Regions from separate parts of the Bradyrhizobium sp. GW821-FHT13H06 genome, predicted to be linked through region 3. Evidence: predicted binding sites of a transcription regulator. Region 3 holds the regulator's gene; each other region holds the start of a gene.

Region 1 (5,905 bases), on a different contig from region 3:
GCTGCTTGTCGACCGGGAACGAGGTGCGGCCCGACGACGCCAGATGCTGCGCGCCCGAGAGCGCGGAGAGATCGACATTGTCCTGCTTCAGCGCCCAGAGCAGCGCAGCGAGTGCGCGCGCGGCGGGCTTGAGCAGGCCGGGGAAATAGATGTGGTAGGCGCCGAAGCGCACGCCGTATTTCCGCAGCACGGCGCGCGAAGACTGGTCGAGATCCTTCAGCTCGTTCGCGATCTTCGGACGCTCGAGCACGCCGAGCGCCTCGACCAGCTGATAGGCGATGCCGCGGGCAATGCCGGTGACGTCCTCGGCCTTCGACAGCTCGAACATCGGCCCGAGCAGTTTCTCGATGTGCGTCTTGAGCCAGAGTTCGAGCCGCGCCTGCACCTTGTCGCGCGGGCCGCCGGTCAGGCGCTCGTCGGAGATGATGCGGATGCGCGGATGCAGCGCGTCGTCTGCGGCAGACAGCCGCGCCACGGCATCGCCGGTCCAGCGGATGATGCCTTCGGAGGTCAGCACGAACTGCTCGTCCGGCGCATTGCCGAGCTTCTCGGCGCGCGCGTTGATCTCGCCGGCGAGCACCGCTTGCGCTGCGGCCTGCAAGGCTTTCGCATCGGAGCCTGCTTCCGCAGCATCCGGTGCAAAGGTGAAGCCGTCGAGGCGGCCGATGACATGGCCTTCGACGATGACTTCGCCGGTCTTGCCGATTTCAGTATTCAAGCTCGTGTTCTCCCGCAGGCGGCGCATCAATACACTGGTCCGGCGATCAACGAAACGCTCAGTCAAGCGTTCATGGAGCGCATCCGATAATTTATTTTCGACCTCCCGCGCGATCCCCTGCCAGCGTTCGGGGTCTCTCAGCCAGTCCGGGCGGTTGGCGACGAAGGTCCAGGTGCGGATCTGGGCGATTCGGGCCGACAGCGTGTCGATATCGCCGTCGATGCGGTCGGCCTGGGTGACCTGGGACTCGAACCAGGCGTCGGGAATGCAGCCCTTCCGCATCAGGAAGCCGTAAAGCGTCGTCACCAGCTCGGCATGGGCGGCGGGCGACAGTTTTCTGTAGTCCGGGATCTGGCAGGCTTCCCAGAGCCGTTCCACGGCGGCCTTACCATGCGCGATATCGCGCACCTCGCCGTCGCGGGCGGCGTGGTCGAGCACGCGCATGTCCTCGGCGATCGGCGCGCGCGTCAGCGCCTCGTGGCCGGGGGCGAGGTTCAGCGACACCTGGAGCGCGCCGAGCGAGGAGAAATCCAGCTTCGAATTGCGCCATTGCAGCACCTTCACTGCATCGAAGGTGTGGTTCTGCAGCGCGTTGACGAGCTCGGGCTCGAACGGCGCGCAGCGGCCCGTGGTGCCGAAGGTCCCGTTGCGGGTGGCGCGGCCGGCGCGGCCGGCGATCTGCGCAAATTCGGACGGTGTCAGGCGGCGGAACTGGTAGCCGTCGAACTTGCGGTCGGAGGCGAAGGCGACGTGGTCGACGTCGAGATTGAGGCCCATGCCGACGGCGTCGGTGGCGACGAGGTAATCGACGTCGCCGTTCTGGAACATCGCCACTTGTGCGTTCCTGGTGCGGGGCGACAGCGATCCCAGCACCACCGCGGCGCCGCCATGCTGGCGGCGGATCAGCTCGGCGATGGCGTAAACTTCATCCGCCGAGAACGCGACGATGGCGGTGCGGCGCGGCTGGCGGGTGATCTTGCGGTCGCCGGCGAATTCGAGCTGCGACAGGCGCGGCCGCGTGATCATGGACACGCCCGGCAGCAGCCGCTCGATGATCGGGCGCATGGTGGCGGCGCCCAGCAGCAGCGTCTCGTCGCGGCCGCGGCGGTTGAGGATGCGATCGGTGAAAACGTGGCCGCGCTCGAGATCAGCGGCGATCTGAACCTCGTCGACGGCGAGGAAGGAGACGTCGAGATCCCTGGGCATCGCCTCGACGGTGGACACCCAATAGCGCGGGTTCTTCGGCTTGATCTTCTCCTCGCCGGTGACGAGCGCGACGCTGGCAGCGCCGGCCCTGTCGGCGATCTTGTTGTAGACCTCGCGCGCGAGCAGCCGCAGCGGCAGGCCGATCATGCCCGAGGGATGCGCGAGCATCCGCTCGATGGCGAGATGGGTCTTGCCGGTGTTGGTCGGTCCGAGCACCGCAGTGACGCCCGCGCCGGGCACTCGATCGTGAAGGGCGCGCTCGGAGGCGAAGGGGGAGGAGGAAAAAGCCATGTCTGGGGGATTAGGTAATGGCGATTTGGGCGAATGTCAGTGCTGCATGAGGCGGTGAGGGGGCTGGGTGTCGGCCATGTCTCCGAACGCTGCGCGGCAACCACGCACTCCGCTGTCATGCCCCGGCTCGACCGGGGCATCCAGTACGGCGCGGCCTCTCCGCTCGACCACAACCGCCTCGGCGTACTGGATCGCCCGGTCAAGCCGGGCGATGACACCGTGGGTGTGGGAACGCCCCGCGCCAAACTCCGCGCAACTGTCTCACTCTGCGACGCTTTTCCCGTTCGCCTTAAGTTTCGGAACGACTCTAGAACGAATCGCGGCCGAATCGCTGACTCCCCGTTGAGTCCCGTTCCGTTCTCGCAACATGTCGCGGGACTCGCGTTGGTTGTGCACTAGATGGAGTTTTGCGCGGTCGCACAAGCGAGCGTATCGGTTAAAGCTGGGGACGGCGCGGAGTCGAATCAGAATCGGGGAGGAGTCAAATGGATTCCCGGATCGGGGGCGCCAAAACAAAACTCGCGAAAACAACCCCATGCACAGTAGGTAAGTGATTGAAATCATTAGGGCGTGCTTTTGGAGGCCATTTCGCTCGTCATTCCGGGGCGGCGCGCCAGCGCCGAACCCGGAATCCATCGCGCAACCGTCTCTGCGGCCTGATGGATTCTCAGGTGCGCAAGGGCGCACCATAGTTCGCGCCAAGGGGCGCGCCCCGGAATGGCGGCGGAGGGAGAGGCGCGGACACCTCGCTACTGCGTCTTGGCGACGCGGGGCGGCTGGGCCGAGGTGATGAAGCTGGTGGCTTCCAGCATGGCCGGCCCGAGCGGCGTCGGCACTTTCAGCCAGAACGGGACCAGGATGCGCGTGCCGGCGACGGGGGCGAAGGCGATCTCGATGTTGCGCTGGGCGGCGAGGTATTTGATCACTGGACGATCGGGGATGTAGCCGGCGACCGGCACGAAATAGAGCGAGCAGACCACGACCGGGCCCTTGTACCCCTTCTCCGCCTTCACGGTCTCCATGCGCTTGAAATCGAGCTTGAGGTCGTAGCGCATGCGGCCGTCGAACACCGGCGCGCCGTTGTGGCAGGCGTCCGGCGAAACGGGATCGCCGGTGCCGGGCACGCGCAACAGCGAAGCCGTCATGGGGTCCCAGACGCCGCGGCGATGCGCCTCGGTGACGACGATGCGATCAGGATCGACCGGCGGCTCCGGGAGGATCGCAAAATCCTTCACATTGCCCTTGTCGAGGGTGATGCGGATTTCTTCGGTCTTCTTCTGGGTGGTGGTGGAGGCCTGGTAGCCGGTCGCCACCAGCGCGCCGTTGACGACGCGGCCCTGCGAGGCGCCGGTGCCCGAGCCGCCCGTGAAGGACTTCAGTAGCCCCGTGGTGCCGCCCGCGGCCGCCGCCGAAAACACGTCGTCCTGGATATCGATGTTCCAGGCGCCCTTGCCGACGGGAATGCCCGCCAGCGAGGCCTCATACTGCGCCTCGAGCTTGCCCTGTGCCGCGGCCGGCACCGCGCCCCACGCCAGGGCCAGCGCGCAAAGCGCCATCAGCCAGCCGGCCAGGCGTGGCCGGGCTGAGCGCAAATCCTGCGCAAAAAGAGACGTTGCAAGCACGAAGCAATCCAATCAGGGCGCGATGCGCTGTTACTTAAACCAAAAACCGCGGCAAACAATGTGTCCGGACGTATCCGCCCCGGAACTCCCCCTGATATTTCGGCGGCGAATACGCCCTTTATGTGATGGTAAGGCGCGATAATCATTGCCGTTTTGGTGATCGGGCGGTAACCACGAGCTCCACCTCTCCCGCTTGCGGGAGAGGTCGCGCGAAGCGCGGGTGAGGGTTTTCTCCTCTTGGGGGCACCATCCGCAATGACGTCCGGGCCCCAAGAGGAAAGAGCCCTCTCCCCAGCCCTCCCCCGCGCGCGGGGGAGGGAGCGCACCACCCGGGCGGCTCTAAAAGACACCCCAAAACCTTGACGTCCCGCCCCTTCCCCCCTATACGTCCGCCCGCTCCCTGCAAGGACGAAAGAATTTGCCCCCGTGGCGCCCCGAATGGCGGCCGCAGATCGTTGGGGGTTCAGGATAAGGATTTTTGCCATGTCTCGCCGCTGCGAACTGACGGCCAAGGGCCCCCTCGTCGGCCACAAGGTCAGCCACTCCAACATCAAGACCAAGCGCCGCTTCCTGCCGAACCTCGTCAACGTGACGTTCATCTCGGAAGCACTGGGCCGCAACGTGCGCCTGCGCGTCTCCACCAACGCGGTCAAGAGCGTCGACCACAATGGCGGCCTCGACCCCTTCCTGCTCAAGGCCAACGCCGACAATCTGTCGCCGCGCGCCCTCGAGCTGAAGCGCGCCATCCAGAAGAAGGTCGGCGAGGCGCAGCCGGCGAAGCAGGCGAGCTGAGTTTTCGGAATTGGGCGGGGGCTAAGTAGCGTGGCGTAGGCTTAGCCAGTAAGAGTTTGCGTTGCGGCCGGATCGGAAGATCCGGCCGTTTTTGTTTTGGGGTCACGCGCCTAGTCGAGGGGCCATATTACGAAGGTATCGCTACCCGCCTCTTTCCTGCTGGTTGCAGATGTGATCGTATACTCTTAAAAAGTTCTCCTTGTCGTATGGGAGGGAATTGTGAACGAATATTCTTTTGAGCAGCAGCCATTTGCCGACTTGGGCTTTGCAGACAATCCGGAGAACCGTTGCCCGGTCATCTTAGTGCTGGACAATTCTGGTTCGATGGGCGGAGCCCCGATCCGACACCTGAACGAAGGGCTGCAGCAATTTCGGGATGAGCTATTTGCGGACTCGCTAGCTGCGAAGCGGGTGGAAGTAGCAATCGTAACATTCGGCCCCGTCACGGTTGAAACCGACTTCACGACTGTTCAGAACTTCTATCCGCCGACACTATCAACGGCCGGCGACACGCCTAGCCACGGCGAATACGCCTCAACTACCTACTTCGTAACTGATGACCCTCAACCCGCTATAGCGATCACTCACATTGAGGGCGACGTAAAAGAAGTTTGCATCTTTACCGACGGGATTGAGCGACTAGTTCTAGAATTTTCAGAGCGCCGGGCGTTCGCTCCATTCTTCAACAAGGTCTTTGGTGCATTTGACGGCGGTGATACCGGACGCGACCGGAGAATGTCCCGACAACTGAAACTGCTTCTTGAGAGCCCGTTGGTTTGCGAGAAGACAGACGACGACAAGACCATCGTTCTGGCAAAACGCGTGTAAGCGGATGTCTATTCCCAAGGGACTCGTTGACGACCAAAGGCACCCCGTATCGCTATTGAAGCTGCTAGGCCGCGGCGGCGAAGGAGCCGTATACGAAATCCTCGGCGACCCGACCAAAGCTGCGAAAATCTACTTCCCTGAAAAGGCAGGGAGTCGGCGCGACAAAGTCTTAGCTATGGTCCGGGCGAAGCTTCAAGATGGAGCAACGAGCGTCGCCTTCCCGACGAAGCCACTATTCCATTCGAATGGCGAGTTCGCCGGATTCACGATGGAGAAAGTGGGAGGACGAAGCCCTGTTCACGAGCTTTACTCCCCAAGCAGCCGCCGAACCAAGTTTGTAAAGGCCAACTTCCCCTTTCTGGTACGTAGTGCGATCAATCTAGCAAATGCGGTGGGTGCGGTTCACGCAAAAGGTTGCGTAATTGGCGATATAAATCACTCAGGCATT
Region 2 (5,905 bases), 110 kb from region 3:
CGGTACTCGTAGGACGAGGTCCGCTTGCCGTAGCCGTTGACGGAGACGGTCAGCACGACCTGCTCCTGCGCCGACATCTCGGCATAACGCTCCTGCGACAGCTGGAAGCTGCCGGAGGTCTCCTCGGCCTCTGCATCGGCCGGAACCTCTTCCGCCGCGGCTTCGCCGGCCACCGCTCGGCGCATCTTCAGGTACGCCGAGCGCTCGTCGGACGCGGTCTCGACATGGCGCAGGATCGCCAGCGAGATCACCTTGTCGCCCTCGGCAAGCGCGATGCCACGCACGCCCATCGAGGTTCGTCCGGTGAACACGCGCACGTCGGTAACGGGGAAGCGGATGCACTGGCCGCCGGCAGCCGTCAGGAGCACGTCGTCGCGCTCGGTGCATATCTGCACGTCGACGATCGCCTCGTTGTCGTCGAGCTTCATCGCGATGATGCCGGAGCGGCGGACGTCGACGAAGTCGGACAGCTTGTTGCGGCGGACGTTGCCGCCGGTGGTGGCGAACATCACGTCGAGATTGCCCCAGGTCGATTCATCCTCCGGCAGCGGCATGATGGTGGTGATGCGCTCGCCCTGCTCCAGCGGCAGGATGTTGATCATCGCCTTGCCGCGCGCGTTCGGCGCAGCCATCGGCAGCCGCCAGACCTTTTCCTTGTAGACCTGGCCGCGCGAGGAGAAGAACAGCACCGGCGTGTGGGTGGAGGCGACGAACAGGCGGCTGACGAAATCCTCGTCGCGGGTCTGCATGCCGGAGCGGCCCTTGCCGCCGCGGCGCTGCGCGCGGTAGGCCGACAGCGGCACGCGCTTGACGTAGCCGGCGTGGGAGACGGTGACGACCATGTCCTCGCGCTGGATCAGGTCCTCGTCCTCGACCTCGCCTTCCTGCTCCATGATCACGGTGCGGCGTGGCGTGGCGAACTCCGCCTTCACCTCGGCGAGCTCGGTCTTGATGATGCCCAGCACGCGCTCGCGCGAGCGCAGGATGTCGAGATAATCGGCGATCTCGCTGGCGAGCTTGTCGAGCTCGTCGCGGATTTCGTCACGGCCGAGTGCGGTAAGGCGCTGAAGGCGCAGATCGAGAATAGCTCTCGCTTGTTCCATCGACAGCCGGATCGTGCCATCCGCACTCATGCGATGACGCGGATCGTCGATCAGCGTCAGCATGTCCTCGACGTCCCGGGCCGGCCAGTCGCGCGACATCAGGGTGTCGCGGGCGGTAGTCGGGTCGGGCGAACTCCGGATAACGCGGATCATCTCGTCGATATTGGCGACTGCGATCGCGAGACCGACCAGGATATGCGCCCGATCGCGCGCCTTGGCGAGCAGGTACTTGGTGCGCCGCGTGACAACCCGCTCACGGAAGTCGACAAAGATCGCCAGCAGCTCCTTCAGATGCATGATCCGCGGACGGCCGCTGTCGAGCGCCACCATGTTGACGCCGAAGCTCGTCTGCAGCGGCGTGAATCTATACAGCTGGTTCAGCACCACATCTGGCACGGCGTCGCGCTTCAACTCGATGACGACGCGGTAACCTTCGCGGTCGGATTCATCGCGCAGGTCGCCGATGCCCTCGATCTTCTTTTCCTTCACCAGCTCGGCGATGCGCTCGACCATCGTCGCCTTGTTCACCTGGTACGGAATCTCGGTGATGATGAGCGCCTCGCGCTCCTTGCGGATGGTCTCGATCGCGACCTTGCCGCGCATGACGATCGAGCCGCGGCCGAGGTGATAGGCGGCGCGGATGCCCGCACGTCCGAGAATGACGCCGCCGGTCGGGAAGTCAGGTCCCGGCACGATGTTGATGAGCTCGTCAATAGTGAGCGCAGGGTTGTCGATCAGAGCGACGCAGGCGTCGATGACCTCGCCGAGATTGTGCGGCGGGATGTTGGTCGCCATGCCGACCGCGATGCCGCCCGCGCCGTTGACGAGAAGGTTCGGGAACTTGGCCGGCAAGACCGATGGCTCGGTCTCGTTGTTGTCGTAGTTCGGCTGGAAGTCGACGGTGTCCTTGTCGATGTCGGCCAGCAGAGCCAGCGCCGCCTTCGTCAGGCGCGCTTCGGTGTAACGATAGGCGGCCGGGGGATCGCCGTCGACCGAACCGAAATTGCCCTGACCGTCGATCAGCGGCACGCGCATCGAGAAGTCCTGCGCCATGCGGACCATGGCGTCGTAGATCGACTGGTCGCCGTGCGGGTGATACTTACCGATGACGTCGCCGACCACGCGGGCGGACTTGACGTACTTCTTGTCGGGCGTGTGCCCCTGCTCGTTCATCGAGAACAGGATGCGGCGGTGTACCGGCTTCAGGCCGTCGCGCGCATCGGGCAGCGCACGTGCCACGATCACGCTCATGGCGTAGTCGAGGTACGACTTCTTCATCTCCTCGAAGATGGAGACGGGGCGAATGTCCGAGGGTTGCGCCGGCTGGTCGCCGGGCTTGTTGTCGTCGTCAGCCAAGGGGGAATCCGGTGAGATTTTGTCTGGGAATCATATAGCGCATCGGGGGGCGGATAACCACCCTCGCGGAGGGCCGAGAAGCGCTTTTTCCGCTTATTTTTCCAATGGCTTACGGCTTAGAACAGGATATCTCGGACAGCCCCGGAAATGGCTCCGCGGAACCGCCGCCATGCCCCAGAATCCGCGCAGCCAGGGAGGCCCCGCGAGCCCCGTTCGCAGCAGCCGGGAGCCGCGATCGGCCATCCCCTCGATGTCGCAACGATTTGAGTTCAAGCCGAACATGAAACGGGCCCGGAAAACCCGAGCCCGCTCCATCGATTAGGCAGAACTGCTGATACGAAACGCCAAGCTCCGTCCGCTCGGCGTCTCTCGATCCTCGTCCTCAGAACGGGATATCGTCGTCCATGTCGCTGTTGCGGCCGCCGCCGGCGGCGACGGGACGGCGCGGTGCGCTGCTGACGGGACCGGAGGAGCCGAAATCGCCGCCCGGCTCGTCGCCGAAGCTGCCGCCTCCTCCGCCGCCACCGCGGCCATCGAGCATCGTCAGCGTCGAGTTGAAGCCCTGGAGCACGACCTCGGTCGAGTACTTCTCGACGCCGCTCTGGTCGGTCCATTTGCGGGTCTGCAGCGCGCCCTCGATGTAAACCTTCGCGCCCTTCTTCAGATACTGTTCGGCAACCTTGCAGAGCCCTTCATTGAAGATCACGACGCGGTGCCACTCGGTCTTCTCCTTGCGCTCGCCGGTCGCCTTGTCACGCCATGTCTCCGAGGTGGCGATGCTCAGATTCGCGATTGGCCGCCCGTCCTGGGTACGGCGGATTTCAGGATCCTTGCCGAGATTTCCAACCAGAATGACCTTGTTGACGCTTCCCGCCATCGCCGCTCTCCACTCCGAATGCCACTGAATTCCAAAAGGGCGAATCCCGCTGCCCGCGTTCCTCTGCGCCCCGTTGACGCGACCCTATACGCTTGCGGACGCCGATCAGCCCGCCACCCCCAAGGTTATCCCCACATATAGCATCCCGTCCGGCTACGTTCCAGATTTGTTCTTCGCGCCAAAAGCACTGAACAGATACTGGTCACACGCCGATTGCGCGGAACCCGGATGGAACTTTTCCGGGTTCCCGAGAAGGACGAAAACCGCTTAACATTCATCAAGTTAGAGCCAATTCAATCAGTAGGCGAGTGTGGCATTTCGGAGACGGATTTTGCCCTTTCCTTGGGCTATCGTTGCCTTGGAATTAGTTCATATGGGCGTCGCGCCTGATCAGCCCGCTTCGGGGACTTCGAGAAGCGGGCGAAACTGGGGAGACTGCAATGAATAAGATTCTTTTTGGTGCAATCAGTGCAATGGCGTTGGGGCTGGCGGCCCCCGCAAGCGCGGCCGATCTTGCCGCCCGTCCCTACACCAAGGCTCCACCGCCGATCGCCGCCATCTACGACTGGAGCGGCTTCTACATCGGCATCAACGGCGGCGGTGGCACAAGCCGCAAGTGCTGGGACTTCGTGACTCCGGCGACCGGCGTTCTGGTCGGCGAGGGCTGTCACAATGCGACGGGCGGCACCGTCGGTGGCCAGGTGGGCTACCGCTGGCAGTCGACGAACTGGGTGTTCGGCTTCGAAGGCCAGGGCAACTGGGCCGACTTTACCGGCGACAACATCAGCGCGGTGTCCGGCCTTCGCAACCAGTCCACGATCGACTCTTTCGGTTTGATCACCGGGCAGATCGGCTATGCCTGGAACAACGTTTTGCTCTACGTGAAGGGCGGCGCCGCCGTCGTCGGCGATCGCTATCGGACCTACGATGTGGCGACCGGCCTCGAGTTCGACCGGGCCAACGAGACCCGTTGGGGCGGTACAGTGGGCGTGGGCGTCGAGTTCGGATTTGCGCCGAACTGGTCGGTCGGCTTCGAGTACGATCACATCTTCCTGGGCCACCGCACGATCGACTTCACCGGATCCGGCAATTTTGTCACGGCTCCGCTCGGTGTTTTCACTGCCTCCAATCGCATCGGCCAGGACGTCGATATCGGTCTCATCCGGTTGAACTATCGCTGGGGCGGCCCGATGATCGCAAGGTACTGATATCTCGCTGATATTGTTGGAGAACAAAGGCCGGCCTCGCGCCGGCCTTTCTGCTTTGGGCGCGCACTGATCGCCGGGAAACGAGTCAGTAACCATTACCTTTTGCGTCGTTGTGGCTTTTCGGAGACACAACTTGCGGCTTTGGTGGTGTAAGCACAACCTCAGTTGGGCCGTTGAGTCCGCTGCCCTTCCGGTCACGGAAGGCAATAACAGAAACTGGGACTGGGATTTAGTTGAAGATGAAAAAGGTTTTGTTGGCTTCGGCCTGTTTGTTCGCTCTCGCCGCTCCGGCCTCGGCCGCCGACCTTGCGGCCCGCCCCTACACCAAGGCTCCGATCGCTCCGGCCGCTGTTTACAACTGGACCGGCTTCTATCTCGGTGTCGTCGGCGGCGGCGCTTGGGAAGAGTCCTCGACCGATCCGAAGATGAACGGCGGCTTCGTCGGCGGTACCGCCGGCTACAACTGGCAGACCGGCAACGTCGTGTTCGGTCTCGAGGCCGACGGCGCCTGGGCTGACGTCAGCGCTTCGGTCACCGGCGCGACCGTCGTCCCCGGCTTCGGCGTTGCCACCGCCACGCTGAGCTCGAAGACCGACGCCATGGGCACCGTGCGCGGCCGCATCGGCTGGGCCGTCAACAACATCCTGCTGTACGGCACCGGTGGTTACGCCTGGATCGACAACAAGGTCACCCTCAGCGCGCTCGGCGTGAGCGTCTCCGACAGCAAGTGGCACTCCGGCTGGACCGTCGGCGCCGGCGTCGAAGCGTTCTTCGCGCCGCAGTGGTCGGTCAAGGGCGAGTATCTCTATCGCAGCCTCGGCAGCGAGACCTACTTCTCCAACCTTGGCGCTCCGCTGGCGTCTGGCACGATCAACTTCCACACCGTCCAGGTCGGCGTGAACTATCACTTCGGCGCCCCGGTCGTCGCCAAGTACTGATCTGAAGTACCGATCGCGACCGACGTCATATCGTCACGAAAGGCCGGCGCCAGCGCCGGCCTTTTTGTTTTGCCGGACACTTCGCGCGAAGTTTCCACTCCCCGCTGCTGCCAGATGCCGCCAGCGCGCCAACAATCCGTTGACGATTCGCAAGTCGCACTGGAAATCCGCCGCCGTTCTTCCTACGTTCGCTGCCATACCCATCGGCGCCGTTCCCGGTTCCGGGCGAAGCGCGCCTTCAACATTGGCGCGATCGCGCGTCTTTGGATTCCTTAAGGACCAGCGGGATGGACGAAGTGATCAAGGCGAAGCGCCAACAACAGAACGCGGGCTCCAGCCTGCGCGCAATTACAATCCGTGGCGCGCGCGAGCACAATCTCAAGAACATCGACGTCGAGATCCCCCGCGACAAGCTGGTGGTGT
Region 3 (5,905 bases):
GTCGATCGCCGCGCCATCACGTTCCGGACGCTGGCGGTGGCCGCGCTGATCGTGCTGGCCGTCGCGCCCGAGGCGCTGGTTCATCCGAGTTTTCAAATGTCGTTTGCGGCAACGCTCGGGCTGGTGGCGCTGGTGCAGATCGGCATGCCGAACCTGCTAGCATCGCCCGATCATTCCGCAACGGCGCGGATCGCACTGTGGGGCGGCCGCGAGATCGCGATGCTGTTCCTGGCCTCGTTGATCGCCGGGCTTGCGACCACGCCCTATGCCGCCTTCCACTTCCACCGCGTGACGCCATACGGCGTGCTCGCCAATCTCGGCGCGATGCCGGTGGTCTCGGCGCTGGTGATGCCGGCGGGGCTGCTGGGATTGCTCGCAGCGCCTTTCGGGCTCGACGGCGCGTTCTGGTGGCTGATGGGGATCGGCATCGAGTGGATGGTCGCGGTCTCGCGCTGGGTGGCGGCTCTGCCCGGTGCAGTCGGCCGCATTCCCGCGTTCGGGATCGCGCCGCTGATCGCGGCGAGCCTCGGGATCATCGTGATGGGGCTGTTGCGCACGCCCCTGCGCTGGTCCGGTGCCCTGGTGCTGCTTGCCGCGATCCTCTGGGCGATGTCGGTGCGGCAGCCCGATATCCTGATTGCCGGGGATGGCGCGAGCGTCGCCGTGCGGGGCCGGGACGGGCGGCTGCATGTGATCCGCGCCGGCAAGGATGGCTTCCTGCTGAGGGAGTGGTTGGCTGCCGATGCCGATCCGCGCGATGCCGGCAGCGCCTCGCTGGCCGACGGTGTGTCGTGTGACGAGTCCGGCTGCGTGACGCCGCTCGCGGACGGACGGCTTGTCGCGTTGGCGTTGCGCATCGACGCTCTGGCTGATGATTGCAGCCGCGCCGCGCTGGTGGTGACGGCGCGGCCCACGCCGCCCGATTGCGCGGCGATGGTGGTCGACAGGCCGCGGCTCGCCAGTCAGGGCGCGCTGGCTCTGACGCAGAGCGGTGACGGCTTCTCGGTTCGGGCGGTGAGGGCGAGAGGCACGAGCCGCCCCTGGCTGCCGGCCGGCGCCGGCGAGGGGGATTTCGACGGCAGCCTTGCGCCGAAGACGGCCGTGCCCCGCAACCGGGACGCAACGCCATCGGAGACGGACTTGCAGGCGGACGATTGAGGAGCGATGCGGGAGAGGTCGGTCGGGATCTCGCAGCAGGACGCAAACCATACCATCTCGCCGGCCTCGGCCGGCGATGGCATTTCATTCCTGGCCCACGACCATCGGCCGGGGGCGACGACGTCAGCCGATCGGCAGGCGCGTGATCGTGGACCGCGTGTCGGCGACGATCTGCGGCTTGTGCTCGCGTTCGCCAACCGGCTGGGTCACCGGCAGTTGCAGCACGGTCGCGCGCTGGCCTTCGACGAGCTGTGTCACCAGCACGTATTTGCCGTCGGGGAATTCGATCGCGTCATGATGGCGATCGGGAATGTGCGGGTCGATCTTGCCGAACTTGCCGACGCGGGAGTTCACGGTGCGCGTCCAGATCCAGCGATTGTCGTAACGGACGTTGTCCGCGAAGGCGAGCTCCGTTCCCGGCAGCAAGCAGACCGCGACGGAGAGATCGGCTTCGGAGGCGAAGCCGCGCGTCGAGGTGCCGCGGAAGGTCGTCGTGACGATCGTCTCGCCGACTTCGGCGGGGCGCGTCGCGACAGCATGCAGGCTGTAGTCACACATCGGGTGCTCCTCATGCGAAGATAGCAACCCGCACCTCTTTTTGAGGCGCAGGCCTCTATCAGGGTGGAAGCACGCAACGCTCTGCTTCGTTGTAGGCAAATCTGCGGCTGGACGCCGCAAGCCGCGATCACATTATCTTTCCCGGATTCGATAGGAACAAAGCCGACGCCTGTGTATTCGGAAGGCGCGTGTCGGCGCCTCGCGGCGCCGACCAGCCAGAGCATTGCCAGCTCGCTTGCCGAATGGCGGTGCGATTGTATGGCAACGGCTTACGTCGCTGATGCTGCGATCGGCGCCGCAACATCGTCCATGGAAAGTCTGGCGCATCACGTGTCCTCGAACTCTCAGGCCCGCGAAGCGATGCTGCGTCGTGCGGCGTGTCGAGGATGGCGCCGAAAGAGGGGGCCGGACAATCTGAGCAGAACCGGAAAAACCATCCAGCCGGAGCGGACAGTGATCCGCTCCAATAGATATCGAACGACCGCTCAGTACTTGCGGTAAAGCCCGATCAGCTTGCCCTGAATCTTCACGCGGTTCGGCGGAAGAATGCGGACTTCATAGGCGGCATTGGCGGGCTCGAGCGCGATAGAGGCCCCGCGGCGGCGGAAGCGCTTGAGCGTGGCTTCCTCGTCGTCGATCAGCGCCACCACGATGTCGCCGGTATCGGCGCTCTCGTTGCGCTGGATCAGCGCCATGTCGCCGTCGAGGATGCCGGCCTCGACCATCGAATCGCCGCGCACTTCGAGCGCGTAGTGCTCGCCCGAGCCGAGCATGTCAGGCGGCACGCTGATGGTGTGGCTGCGGGTCTGCAGCGCCTCGATCGGCGTGCCGGCCGCGATGCGGCCCATCACGGGCACCGCGACGGGACGCTCGCCCTCGTCCACAGGCGGGCTGGAGGTCGTGCGGACCTTGCCGAGATTGCCCTCGATGACGCTCGGCGTGAAGCCGCGGCGACTGCCGGCGGCGGCCTGCAACTCGGGCAGCTTGATCACCTCGATGGCGCGGGCGCGGTTGGGCAGGCGGCGGATGAAGCCGCGCTCCTCAAGCGCAGTGATCAGGCGATGGATGCCTGACTTCGAGCGCAGGTCGAGCGCATCCTTCATCTCGTCGAAGGACGGCGGCACGCCGCTTTCCTTCAGACGTTCGCTGATGAATCGCAGAAGCTCGTATTGTTTGCGCGTCAACATCTCGACCAAAGTCCCCCGGTTGATGTCGTTCAATTCCGAGACGAGGAAGTCAGCGATAAGCTGCTACACGTTCGAAACAAATCATGAACGGACACTATATGTTCGATATGTGTTCCGCAACTGCTTAATTTACGGTGAACAGAGCGAAGCTCGCGCCATGCGTGTGGCCGTGCAGCTCACACCGGCAGGCGCAGCACCTCGCAAGGCGTGCCGGCCTCGGCCCTCGGCGCGAACGGTGCGCGCACGAGAAGTACCTGCGCCGCAGCGAGATTCGCAAGCAGAGAGGAGTCCTGATGGCTGACGGGAAGGGCGACGAGCGTGCCGTCGTCACGCTGTTCCAGGCGCGCACGCAGATAATCCTCGCGTTGGTCATTGGCACCGAGATCGCGGCCCAGCACGGCGCGCTCGCGGCGATGATGAATCATTGAACGGCCCGACAGGGCGCGAATCAACGGCACCATGAACAGGAAGGCGCACACGTAGGACGACACGGGATTGCCGGGCAGGCCGATCACGCGCATTGCGCCGAGCCGTCCGTGCATCATCGGCTTGCCGGGCCGAATCGCGATCTTCCAGAACGCCATCGAGATGCCTTCGTCCTTGAGCGCCTGCTGGACCAGATCGTGGTCGCCGACCGAGGCACCGCCGGTCGTGATCAGGATGTCGGCGCCGCTCTCCCGGGCGCGACGGATGCCGGCGGAAGTGGCCTCCAGCGTATCGGCGGCAATGCCGAGGTCGATGGTCTCGGCGCCCGCGCTGCGGGCGAGCGCGTGCAGGGCATAGCCATTGGAATAGACGATCTGGCCGTGACCGGGCGTGGTGCCGGGCATCACCAGCTCGTCGCCGGTGGCGAGAATCGCGACCCTCGGACGGCGGCAGACGGCGAGATGCGGGTGATTCATTCCGGCGGCCAGCGCGAGATCGCGCTCCGTGAGACGGCTTCCCTTGCGGAGCAGCACGTCTCCCTCGCGGAAGTCGACGCCGGCGGAACGGATGTGCCGCCCGGAAATCGCGGCTTCCTTGATCGTGACGAGCTTGCCTTCCGCGACAGTGTCTTCCTGGATCACGACCGCATCGGCCCCGTCGGGAACGACGCCGCCGGTGAAGATCCGCACGGCTTCGCCGGGGCCAACCCTTCCCGCGAACGGACGACCCGCCGCGACCTCGCCGACCACCGTCAGCCTGGAATCGACCGTTGCCGCGTCAGCCGCGCGCACGGCATAGCCATCCATCGCCGACATGGCCTGCGGTGGCTGCGTGCGCCGCGCCGCGACGTCGCGCGCAAGCACGCGATGATAGGCCTCATCGAGGGAAACCATCTCTTCAGGTAGCGGCTCTGCATCCGCCAGCACCGCGGCAAGCGCGTCAGAAACGGGCATGAGGGCCACGGGCGGAAACTCCTGCAAATCGTTGGCGAGAGTTCTAGCCGAGTGCAGGCGCGAGGCAAAGCAGCACGCAGGATGATTTATCCGGCGCGATTTCCGTCGCGGCGGCGGCAGTTCAAGTCCGTCGCGGCATGATCCTGAAGGCGAGACAGACCGGCACGAGGATGGCCATGGCGAGGACGAGAATGACGAGCGCCACGGCCGACATCGGTCAACGTCCTGCCGGATCGCTCGGACCGACGTCCGGTGCGACGTCGGGAGCTCTGGGATTCGGATCCTTGTCAGGCAGCGGATCGGCCAGGGACTTCAGGTCGGCCGCCTTGCTGATCAGCTTGGCGGAAAGGTCAGAATCCGAGGTGGTTCTGGCGAATTCAAGCAGGAGAGAGGCTTGCTTGGTGAGATAGGTTTTGCCCAGCACGTCGATCAATCCGATGTAGAAGTCCCAACGGACTCATGAGTCCGAAGGGTGGTACTCCGTTCCCGGAACTCCGTACAAAAATGCACAAAGCGGCTCGGTTCCTCATCTCCTGCAAATTTGGCTCCGGGAACCGCGGGCATGACCTGTCGCGGCGACTGCCTGGCATTCAGATGCCAAGCGCCCTCAACGCGTTCCCGACGTCGCCTGGCGACGTCACGTGCACGGCATTCAAGCCGCGCGCCCGCGCGCCCTCGATGTTCTCGGCGAGGTCATCGAAGAATACGATGCGACCGGCGGGCACGCCGATCGCGGCGACGACGTGGTCGAACGCCTCCGCGTCCGGTTTGCGCAGGCCGATGCTGGACGACAGATACAGCTCGCGGAAGTGGCCGAGCACGCCGGCATATTCCTTCGAGAAATAGTCCACATGCGGCCGATTGGTGTTGGAGAAGGCATAGAGCGGCATCTGCTTCGCCGCGCGCGGCAACAGCTCGGCGATGTCGGGCATCTCGCCTGCGAAGATCGCGTTCCAGCCTTCCAGGAACTGCGCGTCCGAGATGCCGATTCCGAGTGACGCGCGCAGCGAGGCGAAATAGTCCTCGTCGCTGATCTTGCCCATCTCGTGCAGCCGGTAGGCCTCATCACGCACATAGCGCGCGACGATGGCCTCGGGCTGGCAGCCGGCATGTCCCGCCCAGCAGGCGATCGCCTTGGAGAAGTCGATGTCGAGCACCACGCGCCCGAGGTCGAACAGAAGCGCATCCGCGCTGCCGGGAGTAAGCGATGTCATTGCGTCCTTTTCACTTCAGTATCGGCCAGTCAGTAGCGATAGGGCTCATGGTCGAACAGCGGGAACGCGCTGAACACGCTGGGCGCGTTGGTGGCGGTCGCCGGATGGAGGCAGGATTTGTCGACCTCGGCGAATGAGGTGGCGCCCAGGAGGCCAAGGCAGCGCAGCACCTCGTCCTCGAGCAGTTCCAGCATCCGGGTGACACCGGCTTCGCCCGCCGCCGCCAGCGCCCAGCATTGCAGCCGGCCGATGCCGACGAGGTCCGCGCCCGCCGCGATCGCCTTGACGATGTCGGTGCCGCGACAGATGCCGCCGTCGACCATGATCTTGGCGCGGCCCTTCACGGCATCGACGATCTCGGGCAGCACATGCATGGCGCCGCGGCCGTGGTCGAGCTGGCGGCCGCCAT

What was found. Region 3 encodes LexA, which represses DNA repair genes until DNA is damaged. Its sites were predicted from a motif close to TGTTCNNNNTGTGTTCNG; they were not measured.
Region 1: a site for LexA is predicted at 2,497-2,514, ahead of AC1RQP_RS16320 (helicase-related protein). Genes of this name have one in related genera too.
Region 2: a site for LexA is predicted at 3,493-3,510, ahead of AC1RQP_RS01535 (single-stranded DNA-binding protein). Genes of this name have one in related genera too.

Annotation. Positions count from the first base shown of each region.
Region 1 covers NZ_JBXAPN010000003.1:839,689-845,593, reverse strand. Annotated here, with positions in the region: gene AC1RQP_RS16320 (helicase-related protein) at 1-2,215, opposite strand, end outside; gene AC1RQP_RS16315 (DUF3108 domain-containing protein) at 2,965-3,771, opposite strand; gene rpmB (50S ribosomal protein L28) at 4,321-4,629, shown strand; gene AC1RQP_RS16305 (protein phosphatase 2C domain-containing protein) at 4,849-5,457, shown strand; gene AC1RQP_RS16300 (hypothetical protein) at 5,462-5,905, shown strand, end outside.
Region 2 covers NZ_JBXAPN010000001.1:311,785-317,689, reverse strand. Annotated here, with positions in the region: gene gyrA (DNA gyrase subunit A) at 1-2,459, opposite strand, end outside; gene AC1RQP_RS01535 (single-stranded DNA-binding protein) at 2,842-3,336, opposite strand; gene AC1RQP_RS01530 (outer membrane protein) at 3,777-4,544, shown strand; gene AC1RQP_RS01525 (outer membrane protein) at 4,784-5,482, shown strand; gene uvrA (excinuclease ABC subunit UvrA) at 5,770-5,905, shown strand, end outside.
Region 3 covers NZ_JBXAPN010000001.1:199,862-205,766, forward strand. Annotated here, with positions in the region: partial or broken gene AC1RQP_RS00995 (ComEC/Rec2 family competence protein) at 1-1,158, shown strand, start outside; gene AC1RQP_RS01000 (hypothetical protein) at 1,282-1,716, opposite strand; gene lexA (transcriptional repressor LexA) at 2,202-2,903, opposite strand; gene AC1RQP_RS01010 (molybdopterin molybdotransferase MoeA) at 3,080-4,291, opposite strand; gene AC1RQP_RS01015 (hypothetical protein) at 4,500-4,706, opposite strand; gene AC1RQP_RS01020 (HAD-IA family hydrolase) at 4,873-5,496, opposite strand; gene AC1RQP_RS01025 (alpha-hydroxy acid oxidase) at 5,526-5,905, opposite strand, start outside.